DNA from 4 places in the Pseudoalteromonas sp. SWYJZ12 genome. Region 3 is predicted to be linked to each of the others. Evidence: predicted binding sites of a transcription regulator. Region 3 holds the regulator's gene; each other region holds the start of a gene.
What was found. Region 3 encodes sigma-54, which starts transcription at its own class of promoters, with help from an activator protein. Its sites were predicted from a motif close to GTTGGCACGNNNNTNGNNT; they were not measured.

Region 1 (7,696 bases), on a different contig from region 3:
AAATCATTTTTGTCGTGGTATCGGCCTGCCTTTAACATCGTGTCTAAATCAGGGCTTGCACCGCTTAACATTGCCACAATACGTAGCGGTAAATTACCGAGGTCGCCGCGCTCTTTGTAAACCTCCCATGTGGTTTTATCAATACCTGCATCGTGAGTAGAGGTAATGCCTAAACTTAATAAATGCTTACCTGCTGCATCTAGCGAGTCACTTATATCTTGCTTTGAAGGGGCTGGCATATGCTGGGTAATTAGCGCTTCTGCTTTATCTACAAAAATACCTGTAGGATTGCCAAATTCGTCTTTAATTATTTCACCGCCTTCAGGCGCTTTTGTTTGAGCAGTAATACCAGCAAGTTCGAGTGCTTTTGAATTAACCCAAATGGCGTGGCTATCAACCCGCGAAAGCACCACAGGTTGATCGCTCACTACTTTGTCTAGATCTTTAGCTGTAGGAAATCGTGTATCAGCCCAAAGCTCTTGGTTCCAACCTCGCCCTATAATCCAACCTTGTTTGTTGCCAGCAAATATTTTTAGTTTATTTTTTACTTCATCAACCGATTTTGCACCGCGTACATCAAGTTGCGATAAATTATCGCCAAGGCCAATAACGTGCCCATGAGCATCAATTAAGCCTGGTAATAAGGTATTACCGTGCGCGTCAATTAGCTTGGCATCCGGGTAGCTATCTTTAAGTGTATCGCTACCTAGTTTTACTACCTTGCCATTTTTAATAACGAGGGTAGTAAACTGCTGTACTTCACCTTGGTATAAAGGGGTATAACCATTGGCGTTATAAATTACTTTAGTTTGTGCGAGAGTGTAACTAGAGCTTGCACAAAGACTTGCTAGGATGAGAGGTTTGATTATTTTTTTGAGCAACATAAGGCATTATTTTTTATTGTTAGTGCGTTAACATTAGCAAACCCAATTTTATAATACCAATATGTGAGACGAATTATGATGAAGAAAAAAGCAGTAAAGCTAGAACATAAAAATATCTAGCTTTTGAAAAGGTTTATTTACTAGTGTATAAACTGTATTCACTTAGCGTTAGCTTACCGTCTTTGTCTTGATCGTAGCTTGAAAACCGTGACCACAAAGCCGGATCTATAGCGGTTTCTGAACGTGATAAAAAACCGTCTTTATTCCTATCTAGCTTTTTAAATTGCTTTGCAATGTCGTTACTTGCGGCAAAACTAAATGCGCTAAAAATACTAAACGCCAGCAGCGTTATATAGCTAATACTTTTCATACAAATCACTTAGTAAAGGTTGTTAGTTAGATAACTTTTAAATTCGACTAGCGAAATTTGGTTATCTTGGTTTTTGTCCCATTTTACAAAGGTGTTTAAAAGTTGTGGTTGGGGATCAAGTTCGTCGTGTGTTAAATAGCCACTTTTGTCGCTATCTAGGTGATCAAAGCGTTGCTTTACATCAAGTGCCGCGGCATCAAAACTTAATAGCATTAAAATGCTTATAACAAGGGAAAGTATCTTCATGGTCTTCCTTCCAAAAGATGTATTAAAAGTTCGTGGCTAAAATAAAGTAAAAAGGAAAAAGCACTTGCCGTAATTTAACTCCCAACATTAAATCCTTTTACACACTCCCTCAGGGATTATGGCAAATGCTTTTAAATTCAGTTTACATGTAACAAGCTTAAGTAAAGCTTAATCAGTAATTACTCATTAAGGCTTAAAGCTTTCAAATTCTTTTTTTGAGACTTTTTCATCACCGTCTTCATCTAAGTCGGCAAATTGTCTCATTACTTCTTTGTCTTCCTTTGCTTCTACAATTGATATTTGTCCATCCATATCTTTATCTAAATGGGCAAAGCGCACGTTTGTTGGCGATGCAATTACGGTGGCACTAATTGCTAAAAACATTAATGAAAAAGCGGCTATAAGTTGTTTCATAATCACGTTCCTTATTGAATGAGTTTATTGAATAAATTTTTTGAATTCATCTAGCGACAATTGCCCATCTTGATTAGTATCAATTTGTAAAAAATTTTCGTGTAGAACGGCATCTTCACCTGCTTCGGCTTCACTTAATGTGCCGTTACTGTCTTTATCAAGCTCGTTAAAAGTCGCGTGAACGTCCATTGCGTGTGCGTTAGCGCCTAAAAAGCCTAAAGCCAGTAATGATGAAGTTACTAAAATGCGTTTGTTCATAATTATTTCCTTATTGATTAAAGTTATTACTGCTGATACAAAAATGATGCCAAAAATAATTGTTGTTAATTTTCAAGTGTTTATATTTTTAACTTGAAAGAGGTGGGAAGTTTTTACGGGGTTTATTGTAATTTTTGTGTGACTTTTGCAACACTATGTAGTGAGATTAAAGGTAGGGTTTAAAAATCAATGGTTTACGTTGTCTCTATTTGGCGACACATTGTTTTTGTAGCGCTGGCTGTTAATCGTATTAAATATAATTGCTGGTTCAGCTAGTGTATAAGGTAAGCACTTAATAATAGAACGCTTAACTTAAAAGGACTAAACGAAATGCCAGCAATCATAGCTAAAAAATACCATGCAATGCTTAACTGGCGGCCTAATTTAATTGGGCAATTTGCAATGAGTATGCTGCTTTCGTTACTCCCGCTTTCTATAGTGGTGATTGTATTTTTAAATGCGCTTAACAAGCAATTAGCAGTGACTCAAAGTATCGTGAGTAACAACTACCAAGTTACCAAATCGTTTAATACTCTAAAACAAGAACTTAACAGCCTTGAGCGCGCCACTAGGCAAAACTGGGTATTAAAAAGTGAATCGTTAGATAAGCTCATTGTCGATAAATGGCAATCATCCCTGCAAAGTATTGATGAACTTAAATTTGTAAACACGGATAAAGATTACACCCACCAATGGCAACGCTTATATGCCACCTTACAAACAGCGCATGTAGAGCTTGTTGAGCAAAAACAACAGCAAGCGGAGCTATTTGTGCCAGTGAGCGATTTAGTTGCTGAGCTTACTTTATGGTTACGTGATAAAAATGAAGCGCAAATTACCAATAACCAAAATGAGCTTACAAGCCTACAAACTTCATTTATAAACTGGCTGGTGGCACTTATTCCGCTTACTTTAATTGTTGGTGGTGGTTTTTTATGGCGTATAAGTGGGCGACTAAAAGGGTTAACTACGGTTATTGATAAGCTAGGGCAGGGGCATTGGCAGCAAAAAATATCTGTGAAAGGCTCCGCTGAGCTAGTTGAGCTAGGAGAAAAACTCCAATGGGTGCAAGAGCAACTTCACATGCTTGAGCAGCAAAAAGATACCTTTTTACGCCATGTTACCCATGAGCTAAAAACGCCGCTTGCTTCAATGGTCGAAGGCACTGATTTACTAACTGATGAAATAGTAGGCCCAATTACTACTGAGCAAAAAGCAGTGCTTGAGCTTATTAGCCAATCTATGGTGCGCCTTCGTACAATGATTGACAGCCTGCTGAGTTATAATGCGATTCGCACCAGTAAAGACAGCCTAAGCGAAGTTGAGTTTAGCTATCTTATTAATAAAATTAATAGCCATTTTGAACATCGCTTAAGTGCGCGTCAGCAAGCTCTGCAATGGCAAAATAACTTACCTAATAAACAGCTTGCTTTACCTAGTGAGCTTATTGAGATGATTTTAATTCAGCTTATTTCAAATGGCTTAAAATTTTCACAAGATAAGCAAAGCGTTACTATTAATTTAGCGCTTGAGCAAAACCAACTTTGCATTGCTGTACTTGATAAAGGGTGCGGTATTAAAGAGCAAGAAAAAACTCAAATTTTCAGCGCATTTTATCAAGGTAAACACAGTAAAAATGTTACGCTGCAAGGCAGTGGGCTTGGCTTAACTATTGTGAAAGAATCTGTTGAACAGCTAAGAGGTACACTTACTGTTGAGCATAACGAGCCGCATGGTTGCCGGTTTTCAATTAAAATTCCCATAACAAAAAAATCTAGGAGTTAATTAACATGCGCTTGCGTTTAATCGCTATTTTATGTGTGCTCAGTAGCAGCATGGTTATATCAGGTTGTGAAATTAATAATGTGCAAGAAGAGCGTGTGTCAATTACACCTGCACCTGTGGTCGATACCAAAATAACGAATGACAAAAACAGTAAACCTAGTCCAAAACCCAGACCAAAAATTGAACCAAGCTATCCGCCTGCAGAGCAAGTTATTGCATGGCACGCTAATCAGTGTGGCGGATTTAAATTGGTGCCAAAAAAAGATATTTTTACAGGTGAAAACGATCTTAAACGTTTTTTTAAATTTATGTGCTTAAGCATAAATGATGATCCAAATACGGTAATGACTAAGTTGCTAAAACTCGATCTTGCTTACTTTTGGCCAGATGATATAAAGCAATATTTATGGCTTCAAAAGCAGCAAGTGACTATGCAAATAAATGCTAAAAAAGAGCAGCAAGCACTTAATAATAAAATGCAAGAAACCCTCTCATCGTTAGCAACAATTGAGCAGCAGCTTTTACTACGAGAAGAAACTAAGGAGCAGTAACTATGGCAGCAACTAAAGTGCAAGGTGCAAAAGTATTACTCGTTGACGACGACGCTAGCTTATTAAAACTGCTCGCTATTCGTATCGAATCAAAAGGATACGAAGTAACGACCTGTGAAAGCGGCTTAACCGCACTACAAATACTTAAAAGCCAAGTGTTTGACGCCGTAATAACCGACCTACGTATGGATGAAATGGATGGCATGGCACTGCATCGTCAGCTGCAAAGCCGCTACCCTGCATTACCTGTCATTATGATGACAGCGCACGGCTCAATTCCTGATGCCGTAGAGGCAACTAAGCAGGGCATTTTTGCATTTATAACTAAACCTGTAGATAAAGATGAGCTATTTGACAGCCTTGCTAAAGCGATAGAAATACATGGTGTTAATGCAGATGAAGCAGCACCTAAAAGTAATATAGTTACGCGCAGTGGTGCAATGCTGCACTTGTTAGAGCAAGTAAAACTACTTGGGCCAACGCAAGTTAATGTATTGATTTCGGGGGCTAGTGGTACAGGTAAAGAGCTACTCGCACAGGCGATTCATCAGCATAGTCATGTAAGCGGTGGCCCTTTCGTTGCAATTAACTGCGGCGCTGTACCGGGTGAGCTTTTAGAGTCTGAATTATTTGGTCATAAAAAAGGCTCTTTTACGGGCGCAATTAAAGATCATCAAGGTTTGTTTCAGCAAGCTGAGGGCGGCACGCTATTTTTAGACGAGATAGGCGATATGCCACTTAACTTGCAGGTTAAGTTACTGCGCGTATTACAAGAAAAAACAATTCGCCCCGTAGGCTTTCAAGAAGAAATAGCGATTGATGTACGTATTGTATCGGCAACACATAAAAATCTTCCTGAAGCTATTTTAAACCAGCAATTTAGAGAAGATTTATACTATCGCTTAAACGTAGTTAATTTAAAATTACCGCCACTGTGTGAGCGCCGCGAAGATATAAGCTTATTAGCACAGCACTTTAGTGCAAGCATTGCTAAGCGCATGAAGCAAACTGAAAAACACTTTGCCAGCGATGCTATGCATGCGCTTGTGCGTTACGACTGGCCAGGTAATATCCGCCAATTACAAAACGTAGTAGAGCAGGTTGTAGCATTAACGCCAAGCGATGTTATTTCAGAGCACTTAGTGTTAGCTGCGCTAAATAGTAATGAAACAAACGTAGAACCATTATCACTAAACGACGCTAAAAAAGAGTTTGAGCGCGACTATGTGATTAACACTTTAAAAATGGCAGGTGGTAACGTAGCCGAAGGCGCTAAGCTTGCCAAGCGCAATCGCTCAGATTTTTATAAGTTGATTAAAAAGCATAATATTGATGTTGATAATTTAGGTTAAGGAAAAGCATGCAGTTATTTATGGTGTATTTAGGTGGCCGGATTCAAGGTTGCCACATTGAAATGCATGATATTCGTTTTGTTGTAGGGCAAAACATTGAGCAAACTTATTCAAAGTTAAAAAGCCAATGGGTAGGCGACAGAAGTAGTGTTCACATGGATAGCTACATGGCAATTAATCATATAGATGGTTTTAAAATAGAAGTAGTCGATAGCTATGTGGAGCAAAATAAACAACTCTATTTTGTAAATTTAGGCGCTTACAGAAGTGATTCTATGGCTGAGCAACACGACTTTGCACTGTATGTTGCAAGCAGTAGCCATGAAGCTAAAGAGCGAGCTAAAAGCGATTTGCTAGCAGGGCTTAGCCATATCCATAAAGATGATTTACATGACGTAGACGATTGCTTTGCCATTGATTTACTCGACAGCCAGCTAAACATTAAGCTCACGCCCAGCGGTATATCGCAGCCTATAAAGCCAGACTGGTTTGGCTATCACATACTTTAAATTATAATAAGTAGCTAAAACTAAGCAGGACTAAGAGTCCTGCTCGTTTTGTTCATCCTTTTCGCTTTTAGCCGCCATTTTAAACGCCACAATAACCAATCCAAACATAGCAAACGGCAGTGCTGCTAACATGTATTCAACCACATTACTGTCTTGAAAATTTGCTTGTAGTAAAAAGTGACCCGCCACACACATTAAAATAACCACTAATAAAATAGGTAGTAACATAAGTTCTTTTTTTGATGAATGGTTTTTCATTAATTGTGAGGCTATAGCTGAAAATAATGCGCCATTGTAATGAGCTTACTTAAGCTTGGCAAACACCGCAGAATTTTTTAATTAATGTTATGATTAGTATCAAACAATTTTATTAATGTTTATGGGAATAAAGTGAAAAGTAACTTAAAAAAAGTTTACCTCGTTGGTGGTGCAGTGCGCGACAAACTGCTAAATATAAAATCAAAAGATAACGATTATGTAGTGATTGGTGAAACGCCAGACACAATGCAGTCGCTCGGTTTTGTACCAATAGGTAGCGACTTTCCGGTTTACTTGCACCCAAAAACAAAAGAAGAATATGCACTTGGGCGCACAGAGCGTAAAAGCGGCAAAGGCTATACTGGCTTTGTGGTTGATGCCAGCCCAACAGTGACGCTAGAAGAAGATTTAGCAAGGCGTGATTTAACCATAAATTCAATGGCGCTTGATGAACACGGTAATATTATTGATCCGTTTAATGGCCAAACTGACTTACAAAATAAAACACTGCGCCACACCACTGAGGCATTTGTAGAAGACCCTGTTCGAGTACTGCGTATTGCCCGTTTTTTAGCGCGCTATGGCAGTGATTGGCGTATTCACCCAAGTACGTATGCATTAATGCGCGAGCTTAAAAATAAAGGTGAGCTAAATCATTTAGTACCTGAGCGCGTGTGGCTTGAAACTGAAAAAGCACTGGGTGAAAAGCACCCTGAGCTTTATTTTGAAGCACTGCAAGGTTTGGGGGTTTTTCCAGAGCTTGAGCGCATGGTTAATGTACCGCAACCAGCAAACCATCATCCTGAAGGTGATGTATTTGTGCATACTATGCTGGTACTTAGGCGTGCAGCGGATTTGAATTTTAACTTGGAAACTCGTTTTGCTGCACTAACCCATGATTTTGGAAAAGCGCTTAGTTTTAAAAAATATGGAAACCTACGTGGACACGAACGCGAAGGTGTTGCAGTTATTGAGGCGTTTTGTGAGCGCTTAAAAGTGCCTAACCGTTTTCGCGATGTTGGCGTACTCACCAGTGATAATCACACCCTTTGCCACACGATTGATCAGT
Region 2 (7,696 bases), on a different contig from region 3:
AAAGCCGGGTATGCTTTATGGTGACTTACATGTTGAATGCCATAACCGTATTGCACAAATACTCAGTGACTTTAAAATTGTTAACCTACCCGCGACAGAAATTGTTGAGCGTAAAATTACCTCTACTTTCTTCCCACATGGGCTAGGGCATCATCTTGGTTTACAAGTGCATGATATGGGTGGTTTTATGAGTGACGAAAAGGGCGCACATCAGCCATCGCCTGAAGGGCATCCGTTCTTGCGTTGTACTCGCCTGATTGAAAAAAACCAAGTGTTTACCATTGAGCCAGGCTTATATTTTATTGATTCACTGCTTGGTGATTTAGCGCAAACCGATAATAAGCAGTTTATTAATTGGGAAAAGGTTGAGTCATTTAAACCATTTGGCGGTATTCGTATTGAAGATAACATTATTGTTCACGAAGATAGCTTAGAGAATATGACACGAGATTTAGCGCTCGATTAATTCTAGTTAACACTAATTAGTTTATACACGTTAAAATACGTACATTATTTAAAGGGGCCTTTTGGCCCCCTTTTTACAAGTTTAAAATATGCCTGAATATAAATATCCCGCTACTGACGTTTTTCATCAAGAAGAAATTAAAAAAAGTACGTTTATAGTTCACATTGCACATACCCCCGATTTAAATTCAGCTAAAGCATTTATTAAAAGCATTGAAGAAAAGTATAGCGATGCGCGTCATAACTGCTGGGCACATGTGGCAGGCAACCCCGGTGGCAGCCATGTTTATGGTTTTTCGGACGATGGTGAACCAAATGGCACTGCAGGAAAACCTATGTTAAATGTGCTGGTGGGTTCAGGCCTTGGCGAAATCACGGCTGTTGTTACACGTTACTTTGGCGGCATAAAATTAGGCACGGGCGGGTTAGTACGTGCTTATGGTGGCTCATTAAATAATGCATTAGTAAAATTGCAAACGGTACTTAAAGTTCCCAGTGTTGAAATTACAGGGAGTAGTGAGTACAGCATGCAAGGTGCGATTGAGCAGTTATTAAAAACAAAGTATCAAGTGCTTAATATTGATAAGCAATTTACTGCTAATATTGAATGGGTGATTACAATAGATAGCCGCGAAGCTCAGCAAGCAATCAAAGATATTTTTGATTTAAGTCACGGCGCAGTTGAGTTAACTATTAAAGAGTAATAACCTACACAAATTGCATGTAATGCATACAGACCCTATTTAATTTGGTTGATACTACTCAGCCTGAATTTACTAATAATAAAAGCGACAAGCTAAATGCAATTTCGTACCATCATAAAAATTCTTGGCCAACTTGTTGCGCTGTTTAGTATTACCATGGTGCCTCCGGCACTGGTGTCTTTAATATATAAAGACGGTGGTGGTGTTCCTTTTGTTTTAGCATTTATCTTTAGTGTTGTTATTGGCATGATGGCTTATTACCCAAACCGCCATGAAAACGGTGACTTAAAAGCACGTGAAGGCTTTTTAATTGTTGTTTTGTTTTGGCTGGTACTAGGGGCGTTTGCGTCCTTGCCGCTTATATTTTTACAAGAACCTAATTTATCGCTCGCCGATGCGGTGTTTGAAGCATTCTCTGGCTTAACAACCACCGGCGCTACAGTACTTACCGGTATTGAGTACTTACCTAAGTCGGTGTTGTTTTATCGCCAGCAACTCCAGTGGTTTGGCGGTATGGGTATAATCGTACTCGCTGTCGCTATACTCCCCATGCTAGGTGTTGGTGGTATGCAGTTATATCGCGCTGAAATACCTGGGCCTGTAAAAGATTCCAAAATGACCCCGCGAATTGCCGATACAGCAAAGCACCTTTGGTATATTTATGTGTCACTGACTATTGCTTGTATGCTGGCTTATTGGGCAGCAGGGATGGAGTGGTTTGATGCGATATGTCATGCATTCTCAACGGTCGCGATAGGTGGTTTTTCTACTTACGATGCTTCTATGGGGCACTTTGACAGCCCTGTAATTAACTTTATTTGTGTGTTCTTTTTAATTATTGCCGCTGTTAACTTCTCCCTGCATTACGCCGCAGTAGCCAGTCGTAACATACAAGTTTATATTCGAGACCCTGAGTTTAAGGTGTTTTTGTGTATTCAATTAGCGCTGGTGGTTATTTGTTTTACCGTACTTTCCTCTAATGAAATATTTGCTAATGGCGATGAAACCCTCGATCAGGCGTTATTTCAGGCTGTTTCTATGAGTACAACAGCAGGCTTTGCTACTGATAACTTTTCAACATGGCCTTTGTTTTTACCTATTTTACTTATATTTTCGAGCTTTATTGGTGGCTGTGCAGGCTCTACTGGTGGTGGTATGAAAGTAGTGCGCGTGTTCTTACTTTACTTGCAGGGTGTGCGTGAGCTTAATCGTTTGGTGCACCCACGTGCTATATATTCAATCAAGCTGGGTCGAAAGGCGTTGCCAGACAAAGTAGTAGAAGCCGTGTGGGGATTTTTCTCTGCATATGCGTTGGTGTTTATTATTATTATGTTAGCGCTTATGGGCACGGGTATGGATAACATAACTGCGTTCTCAGCCACTGCGGCTTGTTTAAATAACTTAGGTCCAGGTTTGGGTGATGTAGCATCGCATTATGGCGCTATAACCGATGGTGCTAAATGGTTGCTTACCATTGCAATGGTGTTTGGTCGCCTAGAAATATTTACTTTATTAGTGCTATTTACGCCTACTTTTTGGCGTGGATAAACGAGCGGCTTAAGTTTTAAATTACGAACTATTGGGAAAGGGATATGCCAACAAATTTAGAAAAGCTAAAGCATATAAGTGTAGGCAGCTTAGTCGACCTAGAAATATTAACACCTACAAGCAGTAAGCGTGTTAAAACTGAATTAGTTGGTTTACTCGATAAACAGTTTATTATTTTAAATTATCCCAATGCAAAGCGTTTACCTGTGGCGAGTGACTATTTACGTGATGGTGTAATGGTTGTTGTAAGAGCGCTTATTGAAGGCAGTGGCGGGCAAGTTATTGCGTTTCGCCAGCAAATTATGTCGGTAGCCTCTCATCCCGCTAAACTCGTGTTTATAAACTTTCCAAAGCAAGTGCAGTTATTTGCGCTACGCTCACAAACACGCATACCTACCTTATTACCTGCAAAGCTAAAGCTAAGTGACGATAGGGTACTTGAAGGCCTTATTAAAGACATTTCACTCACTGGTGTAATGTTTGATATTAGAGGCGATCAGCAAGTTGAAAGTATTAAAGATATGCAATGCACTGTCGTACTTAATAGCAGTGATAAAGATTTTGAAGGTGAAATTTGCAGTGTTAAAGAGCATGCCGCAGGTGTGCACTGTGGAATTAAGCTACTAGCAAGCGAGGATGAAATGAAAGCCTTTATGAAAGAGCATTTTATAGACCCTTCTGCGCTTGAGCCTACCGTTGAATAAATAGGTTTTCGCTTATTTGCAACAAAAAGGCATTTTATGTCAGTATTTATAAAATGTTTTTTTTCTCTTTCATAATTAAAATTATTATTTAAATAAAACAACTGATTACGTATTATTTTTTACAGCTTATTTTTTGTTATTAAAGCTTCCTCGTTAAAATTTATCTCAATTATTCTTTTAAATCCGTCCTTTTAAAACCATACATTTAAAAATGTATCTTTTTATATAAACATAACTATATGTTTTTAATGATTTTAATGTAGACCCTTTAAAACGTGTTGCTAAAGGGCAACAATAATTATTCTAAAAACGCCTTCTTGTTGTACGTTTTGAATTTAACTCATTGATAATTATTAACTTTTAAATGTTGGCATCTAAGTTGTAATAGTCTAAGTGTACTGAACGAAATCGTGATTCAAAGTGAAATACTTAATCGCACACACATAAATTTGAAGGATACATATTATGAAAAGCATTAATAAAACTTTAGCACTTATCGCTATTGCATCTTCTTCAGCCGCTTTTGCTGCAACAGATTTTGACACACTGGATGTAGACGGCAGTGGCACAATTAGCCAAGCAGAAGCATCAGTTGATGCAAAGCTAATGAGCATGTTTTCTGAGCTTGATACTGACCAAAATGGTGAGTTATCAAAAGAAGAATTTTCAGAAGCTTAATTAAAAAGTATTTATCCTGAGTTGCCAAAGACACCTAAGTAGGCAAGGGAGCTTACGAAAGAGGATAACAAGGAAGTGAAAAATTACGTTTTAAGTTAAACGAAGCAATTTTTTTGATAAAACATTGAAGGATTAAGTTATGAAACATTTAAATAAAGCATTAGCACTTATAGTACTAGCATCTTCTTCCGCTGCATTTGCAGCATCAGATTTTGACAGCCTTGATATCGATGGTAGCGGCACAATTAGCCCAAGCGAAGCGGCAGTCGATACTGATTTAATGGCTGAATTTATTGAGCTAGATACCGACGGTAGCGGCGAGCTTTCTAAAGAAGAATTCGCTAATTACTAATTAATCTTTTCAGATTAAACATTTTTCACAGTCAGGGATCTTTGAAAAGGACTTCCCATATTACTAGGAATATTATTATGAAAACATTAAATACAACACTTGCAGTTATCGTTTTAGCATCTTCATCAGCAGCATATGCCGCAGTAGATTTTGCCTCTTTTGATGCAGATGGTAACGGTGCTATTACAATGGAAGAAGCAAAGGTTAACCCTCAGCTTGTAAAGATTTTTGATGATTTGGATACTGATGGTAATGGTGAAATCTCTAAAGAAGAGTTTTCAAAAGTACAGTAATCAATATTTAAGCATACTCTATTAAAGCCGCCTTAGTCAGCGGCTTTTTTGTGTATTAAATTAACTAATTAGAGTAACAAGTTAAAGGAATATAGCACTTACTTGGAATAGTTTTTCTACAACGGTAATGTGTTTTTTGTCGATTAAAAACATGATGACATGATCGCCCGACATAATAATTGTATCATCGTGAGCTATCAGCACATCGTCATTACGTACTATTGCCCCAATGGTTGTACCTGCAGGAAGTTTTATGTCGGCAATCGCACGACCAACCACTTTAGATGTGTTTTCATCACCATGAGCAACGGCTTCAATGGCTTCTGCTGCGCCTTTACGCAGTGAATACACGTTAACAATATCACCACGGCGTACGTGCGTTAATAACGCTGATATAGTTGCTTGTTGTGGCGATATGGCAATATCTATTTCGCCGCCTTGTACCAAATCAACGTAAGCTCCACGTTGAATAAGTACCATGGTTTTTTGTGCGCCCATACGTTTTGCAAGCATGGCCGACATAATGTTTGCTTCATCGTCGTTGGTTACGGCAATAAATACATCGACTTGTTCAATATGCTCTTCTGAGAGCAGTTCTTGATCAGATGCGTCACCACAAAAAACGACCGTGTTATCGAGCATTTCTGAGAGTTGCTCGGCACGTTCTTTACTGCGTTCAATTAGTTTAACGGTGTGGTTTTTTTCAAGTGAGCGGGCAAGGCCTGCCCCAATGTTACCGCCACCAGCTATCATAATTTTTTTGTACGAACGCTCAAGTTTTTGTAGCTCGTTCATTACTGCGCGTATATGTTTTGTAGCGGCAATAAAGAATACTTCGTCATCGGCTTCAATAACGGTGGTACCCAGTGGTTTGATTGCTTTACCTTGACGATAAATAGCGGCAACACGAGTTTCTACATTAGGAATATGTTCTTTAAGTGCAGATAACGCATAACCTACTAATAAACCCCCATAGTAAGCTTTTACGGCTACTAACGAGAGCATGCCATCAGCAAACTGCAATACTTGCAGAGCACCAGGGTAGTCAATTAGACGGCGAATATACTTAGTGACCAGTGCTTCGGGAGCAATGTAATGGTCGATAGGTAAATCATCGTTTTGAAATAGTTTTTCACGGTATTTTAAATATTGCTCCGAGCGAATACGGGCAATTTTAGTGGGCGTTTTAAAAATACTGTACGCCACTTGGCATGCAACCATGTTCACTTCATCTGAACTGGTTACTGCTATAATCATATCGGCATCTTCAGCGCCTGCACGGCGTAATACATCAGGATGCGCACTGTGGCCCATAACCCCTTGTAAGTCGTACTTATCTTGAAGTTCACGTAATCGGTTACCGTCTATATCAACAACGGTAATTTCGTTTTGTTCGCCAACTAAGTTTTCAGCAAGCGTAGCACCAACTTGCCCGGCACCGAGTATAATTATTTTCATTATTTACCCGTGGTATTGATCATAATTTAATTAAAAAAATAGCCATTTAATGTTTCATAAATGGCTAACTATTTAGTGTACGGCTATTAGGCTTTTTTAACTAGCTTAGCGTAATAAAATCCATCACTTTCACCGGGCAGTAACTGCAAACCTGGAGTTGTTACGGTATCATTTTCGTGTAGAGGTATATGTTCTACATCATCGTTATTAGCTAAAAACTTAGCAACTTGCTGTTGGTTTTCTTGTGGAAGAACCGAACACGTAGCATATACCAATGTGCCACCTGGTTTTAACAGTGGCCAAATGCTATCAAGGATATCGTTTTGTAACTTAGATAAGTCTTCGATATCTGATGCGCGACGTAACCATTTTATATCAGGGTGACGGCGAATTACGCCAGTGGCTGAACAAGGCACATCAAGCAAAATACGATCAAATAATTTTTCGTCCCACCAAGTATGTGGTTGTGAGGCATCGCCACATTGTAGGTCTGCACCTAAGCCAATACGAGTTAAGTTTTGCTTAACGCGTTCAAGGCGAGTTGAGTCGCTATCAAGTGCAAGTACATCAGCATCAGCAAGCTCTAATATATGACACGTTTTTCCGCCAGGTGCTGCACAGGCATCTAAAATATAGTCATCTGCTTTAGGTTCTAAAAAGCGGGCTGCCAACTGTGCTGCAGCATCTTGTACTGAACATGCACCTGTATCAAACTCAGGCAACGAAAATACATCACGTGGTTTGGCAAGCTTAATCCCATCAATAAAGTCAGGGTTTAAGGTGTGTTCAATATCGTTAGCGCTAAGCATTTCGCTGTACTCTTGCGTGCTAAATTGTGCTTGATTTACACGAAGCCACATTGGTGCTTGTTGCTGGTTTTCTTCAAGTAGTGCTTCCCAGCTATCTGGGTAGGCTGTTTGCACCTGTTTAATAAACCAATTTGGATGGTTGTATAAACATACCGGAATAAGCTTCGCTTTTTCTTCAAGCTCTGCTTGTTGGCGCTGAAAACTACGTAAAATGGCGTTTATCAGCCCTTTTAATCCTAAAGCGCGTAGTTGAGCCAGTGCGTTTACAGTTTCTGAAATTGCAGCATGTGGTGGTACGCGCATATGCTGCAGTTGATAAATACCTACGTATAATAAAAACTGAAATATTCTACGTTTACCTTTCAATGGCTGCTCTACTAAGTGTTGGCAGTAATTTTCAAGGCTCGGTAAGTAGCGTAAAACGCCATAACAAATTTGCTGTAGCAACGCTTTATCTTTAGGCGGCAAGCCTTGGCTTGCAAATGGAAGTTCTTGATTAAGCGATGCGCCTTTATCAACTACGTTATATAAAGTTTCAGCGGCCAGCGCTCGTACGTTTGGAACATTACTCATTGTTTTCGCCTAATATTGTGCCAGGGGTAACCCAGTCACTACGACCATTTAAAAAGTCGTTAATTGCCATTGGTTTTTTACCTTGCGGCTGTAATTGCGTAATACATAAAGC
Region 3 (7,696 bases):
TTTTACTGGTGTTATTTCTGATTTAGGTGGTCCAACTGCAAATATGTATAAACTGCGTTGTACGAGCAAAAAGGCAGAAAGTACCTGTAGACGTTTATCATGTGTGTATCCTGAAATTTGTAAGCATATGGATACAGATCATACGCCAACAATAGACTTATATAAAAAAGCACGTGAAGTTAAGGGTATCAAAAAGGTATTGATTGCTTCTGGAGTTCGTTACGACTTAGCTGTACGCGACCCGCGTTACGTTAAAGAATTAGTAACGCATCATGTAGGTGGCTACTTAAAAATAGCGCCAGAGCATACAGAGGATGGTCCATTATCAAAAATGATGAAACCAGGTATGGGGGCGTACGATCAATTTAAAGAATTATTTGATAAGTATTCTAAAGAAGCCGGTAAAAAGCAGTATTTAATTCCTTACTTTATATCTGCTCACCCAGGGACAAAAGATGAAGACATGGTAAACATGGCTTTATGGCTTAAATCAAACGACTTTAAGCTTGATCAGGTACAAAATTTTTACCCATCACCGATGGCTAATGCGACGACTATTTACCACACAGAAATGAACTCTTTACGTAATATAAAAAACAATACAGAAGTTGTTCCAGTACCTAAAGGTGCTCGCCAACGTAGATTACATAAAGCTATTTTACGTTACCATGATGCAGCAGGTTGGCCGATGATACGTGAAGCACTGCGTAAACTGGGTAAAGCTAATTTAATTGGTAAAGGGCCTAACTGTTTAGTGCCTGAAGAAGGGCGTGATGAAAAAGCAGGTAAAGGTGGCAGTAAAGGCGGACGTCCGGCACTAACGCGACATACCGGTTTTAGCCAATTTAAAAAGGCAAACACTAAACCAAAAGTAGGCGGTAATCGTCAAAGTACACGTTAGTGATTCAATCTATTAATAACTAGTAGATTAGTTTAATTACGCCAAGGGTTTTTAAGCCCTTTTCATGCGTAAATTAAGTAAACCTTGCTCTTTATTATCTATATTATTGTAGGTGATAAAGAGCGAGCTTTTAGAAACCCCTCTTGAGATAGCACGTATTTAGTGTCTATATACTTGCAGTTAGTTTTTTCTTAAAACGTTGATGATAACCACAAACGTAATTTAAGTGACCATAACGGCTGAATGCCTGTTAGCCCTTGCGTCATTTTATTATCTTTTAAGATTATATAAGATGGCGTGACTTGCCCTTGCCAATCGGCAAATATCTCACCGTGTTGATCGTTGACAGTGATAAAACTGTAGCCATGATCATTTAGATACTCATGTAGCTTTTGATCCGAACCTGATTTTACTGCGATGCTCACGATAGGGTAGTTATTCTCGTTTGCGAGTTCGTTTATGGCAGGGGAGGTAATACTACAAATAGGGCACCAAGTTCCCCAAAAATAGACAAGTGTTGGTTTATCTTGGCTCATTGCTGCTAAATCAATGTTTTGCCCTTTATAATCTATTAATTGTAATTGAGGATTTGCTGGCATAACAGGTTGTCGCCACCAATTGACAGCGTTATAAATTACGAAAAATATGAAACCATATATCAACACACTTTTTAATATTGATAGGCCTTTTTGTTTTGGCGTTTTGTTAGGTGTGTCTTTTTTATTTTTGGTATCCGTTGTCATAGTTGCAGCTTTACCCTAAGTGTTTTTTACTTTAGTTATTTGCAAAGGTTTCTAATTTAAACCAGCAACCAAGTAGCAGTACCTAAAAAGGCGAATATACCCACAATATCTGTCACCGTGGTTAGCACCACACTCCCTGCAAGTGCTGGGTCTATATTCATTCTTTTAAGAATAATAGGGATACTCGCACCAGCAACACCTGCCACCACTAAGTTCATAAACATAGCGAAGGCGAGTACGCCACCAAGCATAAAGTCCCACTGCCATAGGGCAATAACACCTGCTATTAACAACGACCACAAAACACCGTTTAACGCGCCAATAGCAAGCTCTTTCATCATCAAGAAACGTTGGTTTGTTTGATTTATATGACCTACCGCAATACCACGAATAACAAGCGTTAATGATTGGCTACCTGCAACACCGCCCATAGAAGGGACAATACCGTTAAGTACAGCTAAAATAGGTAAAACATCTAAAGTGCCTTCAAAAAAGCTAGCTACAAAAGCAGCTGCAAGTGCAGTTAGTAAGTTGACACCTAACCAAACTGAGCGTTTTTTAGAGCTTTTTAGTACTGGCGCAAAGGTATCTTCTTCATCATCAAGGCCGGCTAAGCCCAATAAACTATGCTCAGCATCTTCTCGGATTACGTCAACGATGTCATCGATAGTGACACGACCAAGGAGCTGATCGTTATCATCAACTACGGGGGCCGATATCCAATTATGACGTTCAAATAATTGCGCGACTTCACTTTCATCCATTGAGATTGGAATTGATTCACAATCTTCATCCATTAAATCGCGAACAATTTTTTCTGGCGGGTTAGTTAATAATGTACTTAGCGATAAAGCGCCTATAAAGCAGTTATGCTTATCAACAACGTACAAGTCATCGGTACCTTCTGGTAACTCGCCACGTAGCCTAATATATCTAAGTACAACATCAAGCGTAACGTCAGGGCGAATGGTCACCGTATCGGTGTTCATTAGCGCGCCAGCAGAACGCTCTTGATACGAAAGTGCTTGTGTTGCACGTTCACGGTCTTGAATGTCCATCGCGCTAACAACGTCTTTATAGACGGTGTCTGGCAGACTACGTAATACTTCACCTAAGTCATCGTGGCCCATATCTTCTGTTGCGGCTGCAATGTGCTTAGGTTCCATTTGGGCAATAATGCCTAAACGAACATCTTCTGAGAGTTCTTCAAGAACATCACCTTGCACATCAGGATCAACCAACTGCCAAAGGAGTCGGCGAATTTTATGTGGTGATGATTCTAATAATAATGCGGTATCACAAGGAGCTGTTTTTGCGAGCATGCGCCTAACTTGAACAAATTGACCACTATTGAGTGACTTAGTCACCTGTTTTAGTTGCTGTAGTGGGTAATCTTGTTCAAAAGCTTCAGGCATTGGCGTCCTTTATAAATTTTTATATTACTTTATGGGGAGAGGTGAGTTAACTGGCGTCACTAACCGTATTTATTTTATATATCTGTTTTAGTTGGGGCATTAGTAATGCGAGCATTATTTTTATAACTGTTTATTCTTGTTCATTAAAACGTTGTGCTATTAATTCTCCAACAGCATGTAAAGCTTGCTCAGAATCGGGGCCTTTACATACAACTTTTACTTCTTTGCCTTGGCTACTTTCAAGTAACATTAGTGCAAGTACGCTATCGCCTGCAGCTTCTTTGTCATCTTGAAATAATGTAATTGTCGCATCAAACTGCACTGCCAATTGGGCAAGCACGGTGGCTGCTCTGGCGTGCAATCCTAATTTGTTTTTTATTAAAAAAGTGTCTTCACAATGCATAACTTACTCTACCTAAGCTGAACAGGTGATTATTCAGCTATATTATTTTTCTTGTTCGCGATGGCGAATTTTCACATTGGGATGTGTCATTGCAAAACTTTCACCAATAGTTTGCGCTAAATATACAGAGCGATGTTGTCCGCCTGTACACCCAATAGCAATGGTTAAATAACTGCGGTTATTTCGCTCTAAGTGCGGTAACCATGTTTGTACAAATGTTTGAATTTGCCATGTGAATTTTTGCACTATGCTGTGATTGGCCAAATAATCTTTAACAGGTTGATCTAACCCATTTAAAGGTTTTAATTCAGGTTCCCAATGTGGATTGGGTAAAAAGCGTGCATCAAATACGTAATCTGCTTCTTTTGGTATACCGTATTTAAAACCAAACGATTCAAACGTGACAATCAGTTGCTTATCTTTTTTACCTAAAATCTTTTCACGAATAGATTCAGCAAGTTGATGAACACTCAAATCAGTCGTGTCTATCATAAAGTCGGCGCGGGTGATTAATACATCAAGTAATTCTTTTTCTTTTTTGATGGCTAAATCAAGAGGCAACGAGTCAATTGATAGTGGGTGTAATCTACGAGTTTCAGAAAAACGTTTGATCAATGTTTGATCGTCGCTATCTAAATAAAATAACGTAGGTTTTGCAAAGCCAGGCAAGTATTCAAGAATATCGTTAAATTCATCTTGTTGTTTAGGGATGTTACGCACATCAATGCTAACAGCAATTTTATCGTAGCTATCAGACACACTGCGAACTAATGAAGGAAGCAAGTTAACTGGAATATTATCTACGCAATAATAACCTAAATCTTCTACAACGCGTAAAGCAACCGACTTTCCAGAACCAGAACGGCCGCTTATGATAATTAACTCCATTTAACACCCTTTATAAAACTATGATTGATTGACAATAACTTGGTAAAGCTCAGTATCTGATTTTGCACTGCGTAACTGTTTACAAAAATCTTTGTTGTTTAGTTTATCAGCAATGGTTGCTAGAGTCTTTAAGTGCTGCTGGTTATCGCCATCTGGTACGATGAGTGCGACGAAAATATCAACAGGGCGATTATCGATTGCATCAAAATTTATTGGAGTTTCGCTAACGAGTACTAAAGCCAAAGGCTCTTCTGCACCGCTCATTCTTCCATGAGGAATGGCAATGCCACGCCCTATACCTGTACTACCGAGTTTCTCTCTGCTCATTAAAGCATTAAGAATATCTTGTTGCGGTAAATACGGAAGTTTGTCGTGAGCAAGTTCGCTAATGAACTCTAAAATTCTTTTTTTGCTATTAAAAAGGACCGCAGCTTTGCTGCAGTCCTGGCATATAAGTGAGCTTAATTTCATCATATTAGTGTCGAGCAAGCTTCTCTTTGTGTTTAATTACTTGTCGATCGAGCTTGTCGATCAACGAGTCAATGGCGGCATACATATCTTGATGTTCTGTAGAGGCAAATAGCTCAGCACCGCTTACGTGTATGGTGGCTTCTGCTTTTTGATTTAATTTTTCTACATCGAGAATGACATGAACATTATTAATATGATCAGAGTGTCTTTCTAGCTTCGCAAATTTGGTATTAATATAGTCTCTTAGTGAATCGGTTAATTCTACGTGACGACCAGTTAAGTTTAGTTGCATAAGCATTACCCTCTTTTTTTGCGTCTTAAATCAAACTTTTACGTTGATTTGACGGTGGAATAGCCAGAGATTCGCGGTATTTTGCGATTGTACGTCTCGCTACTTTAATTCCTTGCTCAGCCAATATATCCGCTATTTTGCTATCACTCAATGGTTTTGCTGAGTTTTCTGCTGCGATTAATTTTCGGATAAGCGCACGGATTGCTGTAGATGAACATTCACCACCGTTTTCGGTGCTTACATGGCTTGAGAAAAAATATTTAAGCTCAAATATACCACGGGGTGTGTGCATATACTTTTGGGTTGTTACGCGCGAAATTGTTGATTCGTGCATTTCTACCATTTCAGCAACATCATTTAAAACCATTGGTTTCATGGCTTCAGGACCGTGTTCAAAAAAGCCTTGTTGTTGCTTAACAATACAATTTGTTACTTTTAATAGCGTGTCGTTTCTACTTTCTAAGCTTTTAATAAACCATTTAGCTTCTTGTAAATGCGAGCGAATAAACTGGCTGTCACCACTGGATTTTACAGTGCGAGACATTGCCGCGTATTGGCTATTAACACGAATTTTAGGCATGCTATCTGGGTTTAACTCAACAACCCAGCGGCCTTTAATTTTTTTAACTGACACATCAGGAATAACATACTCAGATTCTTCTCTTACAATAGTATCTGCAGGTTTAGGGCTAAGAGTATGTATTAATGTCATTACTTCTTTAAGCTCTTCTTCTTTGAGCTTAGTTTTCTTCATTAATGTACGATAGTCACGAGCAGCTAATAAATCAATATGCTCGGTTAAAATCATTTTTGTTTCATTAATGTAAGGTGTTTCTTTATCAAACTGGTTAAGCTGAATACACAAACACTCTTGTAAACTACGTGCAGCAATACCAACAGGATCAAACAGTTGGATGCGTTTTAATACAGCTTCAATTTCATCAAGTTCGACTTCGTTATCATCTTCGTTTTCTTGATTAAAGCTTTCTAAAATCTCTTCGCAGCTTAGTGTTAAAATACCTGAATCATCGACGGCTTCTACAATAGCAATAGCAATAGCTTCGTCTGTAGGGCTAAATGGCGTTAGTTGTAACTGCCACATTAAATACTCATGGAGCGTTTCAGTAGAGGCACCTTGGTATATTGATTCGTCTTCAGGCATCGGACCCGATGATGCTGCTGGGGCGGCACTCATGTACTCATCCCAACTAACATCCATAGCCATGTCGTCACTTAGCGTGTCTTTTGCAAGTGCTTCACCACTATCTTGTTCATATTCGCTTGGAGCATCATCGGCAGATGCGCTAACAGTTATGTCATCTGTATCTGCTTTTTGCTCGTTTTTACCTGCAGCGTCTTCGGAATAGTCTGCTTCTTCAACCTCTAATAGCGGGTTGCTGTCGAGAGCTTCTTGTATTTCTTGCTGGAGATCCAATGTACTGAGTTGCAACAAACGAATAGCTTGTTGCAACTGTGGAGTCATTGTAAGTTGCTGGCCCATGCGCAGCTGTAGTGATTGCCTCATGTATCTCTAACAATCCTTTTATGTTGTTATAATTAATACTAGCAGATGCTTAAAGACATGGCGTAAATGTTACAGCCTAAATTGCTCGCCTAAGTAAACATCGCGTACTGTTTTATCATTTAATACGTGTTCTGGAGTACCTGATGCAATCAGCTCCCCATGAGAAACAATGTAGGCTTTTTCACAAACATCAAGGGTTTCTCTTACGTTATGATCGGTAATTAATACACCAATCCCACGATTTTTGAGATGTTCTATTATTTTCTTTATGTCTAATACCGAAATCGGGTCAACACCTGCAAATGGTTCATCTAGTAATATAAATTTAGGATCTGCTGCCAGCGCACGTGCTATTTCCACACGACGACGTTCGCCACCCGACAATGCCATACCTTGGCTATCACGAATGTGTTGTATGCTAAATTCATCTAATAATTTATCGAGAGTGTCTTCTCTAGCTTGTTTATTTAACTCTTTGCGCGTTTCTAAAATGGCCATTAAGTTTTGATAAACAGTCAGCTTTCTGAATATTGAAGACTCTTGCGGTAAGTAGCCAATGCCTAATCTAGCACGACTATGCATAGGTAAAAGAGTAATATCGTTATCGTCTATCGATATTTTACCTTTGTCGCTAGGTACAAGTCCTACTATCATATAAAACGTGGTGGTTTTACCTGCGCCGTTAGGGCCAAGTAAGCCAACAATACTGCCAGCTTTGACTTCAAGGCCGACGTTTTTTACAACTTCACGGCCTTTATAGCTCTTTGCTAATAGCTCTGCTTTTAATGTGCTCATGGTTGACCTTTGTCGCTTTTTTTACTTTTTTTAGTCTCGATTGGCACTAAAATTGTGTGAACGCGGTCAGTTGAGTTTTCATCTTTTTCGGCACTGATTAGCTGCTGCTCTATATCGTAGGTAATGCTTTTAGCATTTATTTTTTGTCCCGCTTGCGATACTTGTGCATTACCAACAAGCGTTAAAAAACGCTTAGATACATCATAACGTACTTCGTCAGCACTGGCGCTCATAGTCGTGCCATCTGATTGCTTTTCTTCAAA
Region 4 (7,696 bases), on a different contig from region 3:
AAAATGGTTGCATCATTAGCGCATCAAGTACGTACGCCGCTCTCAGCCGCTATGCTTTATGCTGCTAATTTAGGGTCTAAGCGCTTACCCGAAGCATCTCGCGATAATTTTCAAACAAAGTTAATGTCGCGTTTAAAAGATTTAGAAACTCAAGTAAACGACATGCTGCTATTTGCTAAAAGTGGCGATCAGCAAGTTGTTGAGCAAGTTTCAATGCAGCAGCTTTTAACAGAAGTTAAAGCGGGCGCTGATGCGATGGTCGCACTTAATGAAAGTGAGCTGGATGTAAGCTTACCAGAGCCAGATATACAAATAGTCGGTAATAAAACGGCATTGGCCAGTGCTATTCAAAATCTTGTGCACAATAGTATTCAAGTTATCGGCGGCGGTGCAAAAGTAAAAATTAGCGCACAAAGAGATTTAAAAGATTTAGATATGGTTCGTATTAGTGTGAGCGACAATGGCCCAGGTGTTGATTTAAGCCAAAGCGATAAAATTTTTGAACCATTTTTTACTACCAAAAGTCAGGGCACAGGTTTAGGGCTTGCTGTAGTGAGTTCGGTAGCTAGTGCGCACCAAGGCCGTGTTGATGTGACCAATAATACGCAGGGTGGTGCCTGCTTTAGCTTGTTACTGCCTATTAAGGCAACATCTAAATTAGAGGGATCATTATGAGTAACACTATTTTAGTTGTCGAAGATGACGCAGGGCTTCGTGAAGCCTTAATAGATACCCTTGAAATGTCGGGTATTGAATGTGTTGCAGCGAGCAGTGCTGAGCAAGCAATGTTACTGCTTAAAAAAGATCAATTTTCGCTTGTTGTAAGCGACGTGCAAATGGGCGCAATGAGTGGACTGGATTTACTACGCAGTATTAAATTAAACCACCCTGATTTACCTGTATTGATGATGACGGCGTATGCCACAATTGACGATGCGGTAGAGGCCATGCGCCTAGGTGCAATTGACTACATGGCAAAACCATTTGCACCTGAAGTGCTGTTAAATATGGTGAGCCGTTATTTGCCTGAAAAAGCAAAAGAAACCGACGGCCCCATTGTTGCTGACCCAACTAGTATTCAATTATTGGAGCTTGCAAGTAAAGTAGCACGCTCTGATGCAAGTGTAATGGTACTTGGCCCAAGTGGTTCGGGTAAGGAAGTACTTGCGCGTTATATTCATGATAAGTCGAGCCGATGTAATGAGCCATTTGTAGCGATTAACTGCGCGGCTATTCCTGAAAATATGCTCGAAGCCACGTTATTTGGTTACGAAAAAGGGGCTTTTACGGGGGCGATTCAAGCATGTCCGGGTAAGTTTGAGCAAGCACAAGGCGGTACTATTTTACTTGATGAAATTACTGAGATGGACTTAGGACTACAAGCTAAACTTTTACGCGTACTGCAAGAGCGTGAAGTAGAGCGTTTAGGGGGTCGTAAAACAATTCAGCTCGATGTACGTATTTTGGCAACCAGTAATCGTGATTTGCAAGAAGCGGTTGCTAAAAACCAGTTTAGAGAAGATTTATACTACAGGCTTAATGTGTTTCCACTTATGTGGCGACCATTGTGCCAACGCCCTGGCGATATTATTGTATTGGCCAAGCATTTAATTGAGCGCCATATAAGTAAAAGCAAAGAGCCTATGGCATATTTAGATAAAGCTGCCGAGCAAAAGTTACTGGCTCACGCGTGGCCTGGTAATGTGCGCGAGCTTGATAACGTTATACAGCGTGCACTTATACTGCGAAGTGGCGATACAATAAACGAGCATGCCATTTTTATTGAAAACTTAGCAGCTAATAACTTTGTTATGGAGCCATCATTGGCGCCGGCGCAAACAGTATCGTCAACAGAATTAGCTCACGCAGATAAAGGCGTTGATAAAAGCACGCTAAGCTCTGCATATTATGATGAAAAATCACATGCCGAGGTTGAACCTAAGCAGGGCTTGCTAGCGGCAGACACCGGTAGCTATAAAGATGAGCTTAAAGACAAAGAGCATCGCATTATTTTAGAAACCCTTGCACGTTGCCAAGGTAAGCGTAAAGACGTTGCCGAAACATTGGGTATAAGCCCGCGCACTTTACGTTATAAACTTGCGCAAATGCGCGATTTAGGCATTTCACTCCCTGCATAACCTCCTATAAACCCTAAGTTTGCGCTGCGAACTTAGGGTTGTCAAAACTCTGACTCACACAAATTAAAGTTAACCTACTGTATTTAAATGATTAATTAATTGGCATGCTTTGTGCTTTATTACTTGTAAGAGTTCACTGCGTGTCAGAGATTAATTATGAAAATTCAAAACAGTGCTGTATTTCAAGAAATGCAATCGATGGCTTTAGAGGCCGGCCGTAATAATCAACTTAATAAATTGCCGACTCAAGTTCAGCCTACTTCTACTTCCCAGTTTGGCGACATGCTAAGTGATGCACTAAATACAGTGCACGGTTTACAACAAGATGCGGGTCAAAAAGTAAAAGCGGTTGAGATGGGTGATCGAAGTGTATCCCTTGCTGAGGCGATGATTGCTTCTCAAAAATCGTCAGTTGCTTTTGAGGCTACAGTACAGGTTCGTAATAAACTTGTTGAAGCTTATAAAGAAATCATGAACATGCCTGTTTAATTAGGTAGTGGAGAATTATTGTGGCGCAATCTAACCAATCTACAGACCTAGCACTTGCTGGTGGCGGTATTGACCAAAGTGGTGGTGATGATCAACAAGAACAAAAGTCAGGCTACTTAAGTGCTTTAAATGGTGTTGATGTATTGCGCCAAGTAACATTGGTTATAGCATTGGCTATTTGTTTAGCTATCGCGATTTTCATTATTATTTGGGCTCGTCAGCCAGATATGCGCCCGTTAGGCAAAATGCAAACTGAAGAGCTTATTCAAACGCTCGACTTTTTAGATGCGCAACAAATTGAATATCAACTAGATGGCAACGTTGTATCGGTTGATGAAAGCGAATACCAAAATATTAAATTGTTAATGACCCGCGAAGGGTTAGAGCAAGGGCCAGCGTCGGGCTCTGATATAATTATGCAAGATATGGGCTTTGGTGTAAGCCAACGCTTAGAGCGTGAACGCCTAAAACATGGCCGTGAACAGCAATTAGCACGGACCATTGAAGAGCTTAATAATATTACTCGCGCTAAAGTATTGTTAGCCATTCCTAAAGAAAACGTATTTGCCCGCAGAGAGAAAAAACCATCAGCTACCGTTGTATTAACACTCAAACGTGGACGCTCACTCGACCGTGAAGAAGTAGACTCTGTTGTTGATATGATTGCCTCGGCAGTACAGGGTTTAGAGCCTATGCGAGTTACTGTTACCGATCAAAATGGTCGATTACTAAATTCAGGTTCGCAAAGCTCATTAGCAGCACGCTCTCGTAAAGAATACGATTTAGAACGTAAGCGCGAACAAGAGTACCTTGAAAAAATAGACAGTATTTTAATACCGGTTGTTGGGCTTGCAAACTATACAGCTCAAGTTGATTTGAGTATGGACTTTAGCTCGATTGAGGAAACTCAAAAGCGTTATAACCCAGACCTACCAGCGGTTAGAAGCGAAACCACATTTGAAGAAAATAACATTGGCGGCCTAGCTGTTGGTATTCCAGGTGCGCTTACAAATCAGCCACCGTTAAACTCGAACATTCCTGAGGTTGCAGGGCAAGGTGGTGCAGGCACAGCTACATCACCAACACGCAGCCACAAAGAAGCCACACGTAATTATGAACTCGACACTACAATTTCTCATAAGCGCCAGCAAAGTGGTGTAATACGTAGAATAAGCGTATCAGTTGCTGTTGACTACATTGCTAAAGTGGGAGAAAACGGCGAAACAACCATGACTCCACGTTCGGTAGAGGCATTGTCAAATATTCGTCGCTTACTGCAAGGTGGTGTAGGTTTTGATATGCAACGTGGTGATGCACTTGAAGTCGTAACAGTGCCGTTTGTACGTGAAGAAACAAATTTAGCAATAGAAGTGCCACTGTGGGAACAAGACTGGTTTATGAAAATAGCCCGCCTTGTATTAGGCGCCTTAGTTATCATTGTATTGATAATGGCAGTAGTAAAACCAATGCTTAAACGCTTAATTTACCCAGACGATACACTAGAAGAATACGACGAAGATGCATTAAGTTCAGGCGTAGATATTGGCGACAATACGCTTGATATGCTAAATAAAGACTTTGATTCTGCTTCGGTTGGTTTCTCAAGTGATGGTACACTGCAGTTACCGGATTTACATGGCGACGAAGATTTACTTAAAGCAATTCGTGCCCTTGTAGCTAACGAACCAGAACTATCATCACAAGTAGTCAAAGCGTGGTTAACAGAAGATGACTGATCAAGAACAAAAACAACTCCCGCCAGCCTTTGATGTTGATAAGCTAGATGGGGTAGATAAAGCCGCTATATTACTTTTGAGTTTATCAGAAGAAGATGCCGCGCAAATCCTTAAACACTTAGAACCTAAACAGGTGCAAAAAGTGGGTATGGCGATGGCTGGTTTACAGGACTTATCACAAGCTAAGATTAGCGCTGTACACAACTTGTTTATAGAACAAATTCAAAGCTTTAGTACCATTGGTTTTCAGTCAGAAGACTTTATTAAAAAAGCGCTTACAGCCGCCCTTGGTGAAGACAAAGCCGCTAGCCTTATTGACCAAATTGTTATGGGCTCAGGCGCTAAAGGCTTGGATTCATTAAAATGGATGGACTCTAAGCAGGTCGCTAGTATTATTCGCAATGAGCATCCGCAAATTCAAACCATTGTATTATCATATTTAGAGCCAGAACAGTCAGCTGAAATTATTTCTCAGTTTCCTGAAAAAGTACGCTTAGATTTAACCATGCGTATTGCAAACCTTGAAGAGGTTCAGCCAGCAGCACTGCAAGAGCTAAACGAAATAATGGAAAAACAATTTGCCGGCCAAGCAGGTGCGCAAGCTGCTAAAATGGGTGGGTTGAAGGCTGCCGCAGATATTTTAAATTACCTTGATACTAACGTTGAAGGGCAGTTAATGGACTCTATTCGTGAACATGACGAAGAGATGTCTCAGCAAATACAAGATCTTATGTTTGTGTTTGAAAACTTAATGGATGTTGAAGACCGTGGTATTCAAGCAATCCTACGAGAAGTACAACAAGACGTACTAATGAAAGCAATTAAGGGTGCTGATGATGCACTTAAAGATAAAATACTGGGTAATATGTCTAAGCGTGCAGCCGAAATGCTTGCTGATGACTTAGAAGCTATGGCACCGGTACGTATAAGCGAAGTAGAAGCGGCGCAAAAAGAGATTTTATCAACAGCGCGTCGTTTGTCTGACTCAGGTGAAATTCAGCTGGGCGGCGGCGGTGGCGAGGAGTTCCTGTAAACTATGAGCAAACTCAAAGGACGCACACTTCGGGCTGATGAAGCAGATGAATTATTAAAAAATTGGGCTATTCCAGATGTAGCACCAGATGAGAGCAGCTTTGGCAATCGCTCTACGGCTTACGGCACACCGCTTAGTGATCTGTATAAAAAAGAATTAGCTGAAGAAATGCCAATTGATGAGCCACAAGAACCAGAATTGCCTGCGCTTACTATGGTTGAGCTTGAACGCATTAGGCAAGACGCCTACGAAGAAGGCCTCAAGCAAGGTCATGAGCAAGGCTACATAGACGGTTTTGAAAAAGGCGTTGGCGAGGGCAAAGAGGCAGGCTACAAAGAAGGCTTAGAGCAAGGTAAAACAAAAGGCCTTGATGACGTAAAACCATTAATTGAAGAGCAGTTAACAAGTTTAAAAACTATTTTAGAGGGACTTACTGCACCGCTAGATAAAGTAGATGAACAAGCTGAAAAGCAATTAGTACAACTTGCTAGTATGTTAGCGGAAGCTGTTATTTATCAAGAAGTAAAAACATCGCCAGATGTGATTTTACATACGTTAAAGCAAAGTATAGATTCTCTTAATGCGGAGCAAGAAAAAGTACGAATTCATTTAAACCCCGAAGATTTAGAGCTCATAAAAGAGAGTTACGGCGAACAAACCATTATTGATAATAACTGGCAATTAATGGCAGAGCCCACTCTTGAGCGCGGTGGCTGTGAAGTTAAAACAGCGCAATCATCGCTCGATATGACCCTTAAAACACGTGTCAAAGAAACGTTGGATAGTTTTTTGCATAATAGTGGTATCTAACTATTTTATTGGCGTGTTATGTCAACTCAACGTGCACCTTTAAGCGAACGCTTATCTCAATATCAACAACATATTAAAACCCCAGCGCCTGCTGTGGCAGGTATTTTAACGCGTGTTGTGGGCCTTACCCTTGAGGCTAGAGGTTTACGTGCTCCCGTTGGTAGCCAATGTAAAATAGAAACTATCAACGGCTTTGTAGACGCCGAAATAGTCGGTTTTAACGATCAAACTTTGTACTTAATGCCTAACGACCACATCTCTGGTGTATTACCTGGTGCGCGTGTTATTCCTCAAGTAAATAATTTAGGTTTACCTGTAGGGATGAGTTTATTAGGCCGCGTGGTGGATGGTTTAGGGCGACCGCTAGATGGCCTTGGTAAAATTAATGCTGAACATCATTTAAAGTTTGCACAAAATACTATAAACCCGCTTTCAAGAAGACCAATTACTAAGCCTATGGATGTAGGTGTACGTGCTATTAACTCGGTTATTACAGTAGGGCAAGGCCAGCGTATGGGCTTGTTTGCAGGCTCTGGTGTGGGTAAGTCAGTACTACTGGGTATGATGACCCGAGGTAGCGAAGCTGATGTCATTGTTGTTGGCTTAGTGGGGGAACGTGGCCGCGAAGTAAAAGAATTTATTGAAGAAATACTCGGTGTAGAAGGGCGTAAACGTTCAGTTGTTGTCGCAGCGCCTGCTGATTCATCACCGCTTATGCGTTTAAAAGGCTGTGAGAGTGCAGTCACTATTGCTGAGTATTTTAGAGATCAGGGTTTAAACGTATTATTGTTACTCGATTCGGTAACGCGTTATGCAATGGCGCAACGTGAAATTGCACTTGCTGTAGGCGAGCCGCCTGCTACAAAGGGATATCCGCCTTCGGTGTTTGCTAAACTACCTGCGCTGGTGGAGCGTGCTGGTAATGGCGGTGAAGGGCAAGGTTCAATTACTGCCTTTTTTACCGTGTTGAGTGAAGGGGATGATATGCAAGACCCTATTGCTGATGCAGCGCGAGCTATTTTAGATGGCCACATTGTACTATCGCGTGATTTAGCTGACAGCGGGCACTATCCCGCTATAGATATAGAAAAATCGATTTCGCGTGTTATGCCTCAAGTTGTTTCTGAGCCACATATGCAACAAGCCCGTGTACTTAAACAAGTGTATTCCATGTATCAGCAAAACAAAGACATGATTACTTTAGGCGCTTATCAAAAAGGGACCGATCAAATGCTCGACCAAGCCATAAATATGATGCCAAGAGTAAATGCATTTTTACAACAAGGTATGCGAGATGTCATTAGTTACGATGATGGTCTGCAAGGTCTTGCTCAGTTACTAGGACAAGCATAATGGCTAAAAACAAACTCGATTTATTGCTCAAAATTGAAAATGATAAAGAAGAAAGTTTGCGCATGAGTTACTTACAAGCTAATCAAAACTTGCAATCGAATCAACAAAAGCTACAAGGTTTAAACAATTTTAGACTG

Region 1: I6F42_RS09275 (EF-hand domain-containing protein) is a predicted target of sigma-54. The motif match lies at 2,208-2,226, and genes of this name have one in related genera.
Region 2: I6F42_RS19520 (EF-hand domain-containing protein) is a predicted target of sigma-54. The motif match lies at 3,788-3,806, and genes of this name have one in related genera.
Region 4: fliE (flagellar hook-basal body complex protein FliE) is a predicted target of sigma-54. The motif match lies at 2,237-2,255, and genes of this name have one in related genera.

Annotation. Positions count from the first base shown of each region.
Region 1 is NZ_JADYXH010000006.1:13,025-20,720, forward strand. It holds gene I6F42_RS09255 (amidohydrolase) at 1-884, opposite strand, end outside; gene I6F42_RS09260 (calcium-binding protein) at 1,018-1,254, opposite strand; gene I6F42_RS09265 (hypothetical protein) at 1,264-1,500, opposite strand; gene I6F42_RS09270 (hypothetical protein) at 1,687-1,914, opposite strand; gene I6F42_RS09275 (EF-hand domain-containing protein) at 1,939-2,172, opposite strand; gene I6F42_RS09280 (HAMP domain-containing sensor histidine kinase) at 2,503-3,957, shown strand; gene I6F42_RS09285 (hypothetical protein) at 3,963-4,508, shown strand; gene I6F42_RS09290 (sigma 54-interacting transcriptional regulator) at 4,511-5,860, shown strand; gene I6F42_RS09295 (DUF1543 domain-containing protein) at 5,869-6,369, shown strand; gene I6F42_RS09300 (hypothetical protein) at 6,400-6,627, opposite strand; gene I6F42_RS09305 (multifunctional CCA addition/repair protein) at 6,760-7,696, shown strand, end outside.
Region 2 is NZ_JADYXH010000033.1:7,077-14,772, forward strand. It holds gene pepQ (Xaa-Pro dipeptidase) at 1-466, shown strand, start outside; gene I6F42_RS19505 (YigZ family protein) at 555-1,169, shown strand; gene I6F42_RS19510 (TrkH family potassium uptake protein) at 1,266-2,717, shown strand; gene I6F42_RS19515 (flagellar brake protein) at 2,762-3,421, shown strand; gene I6F42_RS19520 (EF-hand domain-containing protein) at 3,887-4,099, shown strand; gene I6F42_RS19525 (calmodulin) at 4,239-4,451, shown strand; gene I6F42_RS19530 (EF-hand domain-containing protein) at 4,529-4,744, shown strand; gene trkA (Trk system potassium transporter TrkA) at 4,826-6,202, opposite strand; gene rsmB (16S rRNA (cytosine(967)-C(5))-methyltransferase RsmB) at 6,289-7,584, opposite strand; gene fmt (methionyl-tRNA formyltransferase) at 7,577-7,696, opposite strand, start outside.
Region 3 is NZ_JADYXH010000005.1:86,338-94,033, forward strand. It holds gene I6F42_RS08350 (YgiQ family radical SAM protein) at 1-901, shown strand, start outside; gene I6F42_RS08355 (protein disulfide oxidoreductase) at 1,093-1,644, opposite strand; gene mgtE (magnesium transporter) at 1,701-3,059, opposite strand; gene I6F42_RS08365 (HPr family phosphocarrier protein) at 3,190-3,462, opposite strand; gene rapZ (RNase adapter RapZ) at 3,505-4,350, opposite strand; gene ptsN (PTS IIA-like nitrogen regulatory protein PtsN) at 4,369-4,821, opposite strand; gene hpf (ribosome hibernation promoting factor) at 4,826-5,113, opposite strand; gene I6F42_RS08385 (RNA polymerase factor sigma-54) at 5,139-6,638, opposite strand; gene lptB (LPS export ABC transporter ATP-binding protein) at 6,708-7,433, opposite strand; gene lptA (lipopolysaccharide transport periplasmic protein LptA) at 7,430-7,696, opposite strand, start outside.
Region 4 is NZ_JADYXH010000006.1:208,909-216,604, forward strand. It holds gene I6F42_RS10065 (PAS domain-containing sensor histidine kinase) at 1-675, shown strand, start outside; gene I6F42_RS10070 (sigma-54 dependent transcriptional regulator) at 672-2,138, shown strand; gene fliE (flagellar hook-basal body complex protein FliE) at 2,295-2,627, shown strand; gene fliF (flagellar basal-body MS-ring/collar protein FliF) at 2,648-4,363, shown strand; gene fliG (flagellar motor switch protein FliG) at 4,356-5,396, shown strand; gene fliH (flagellar assembly protein FliH) at 5,400-6,206, shown strand; gene fliI (flagellar protein export ATPase FliI) at 6,225-7,559, shown strand; gene fliJ (flagellar export protein FliJ) at 7,559-7,696, shown strand, end outside.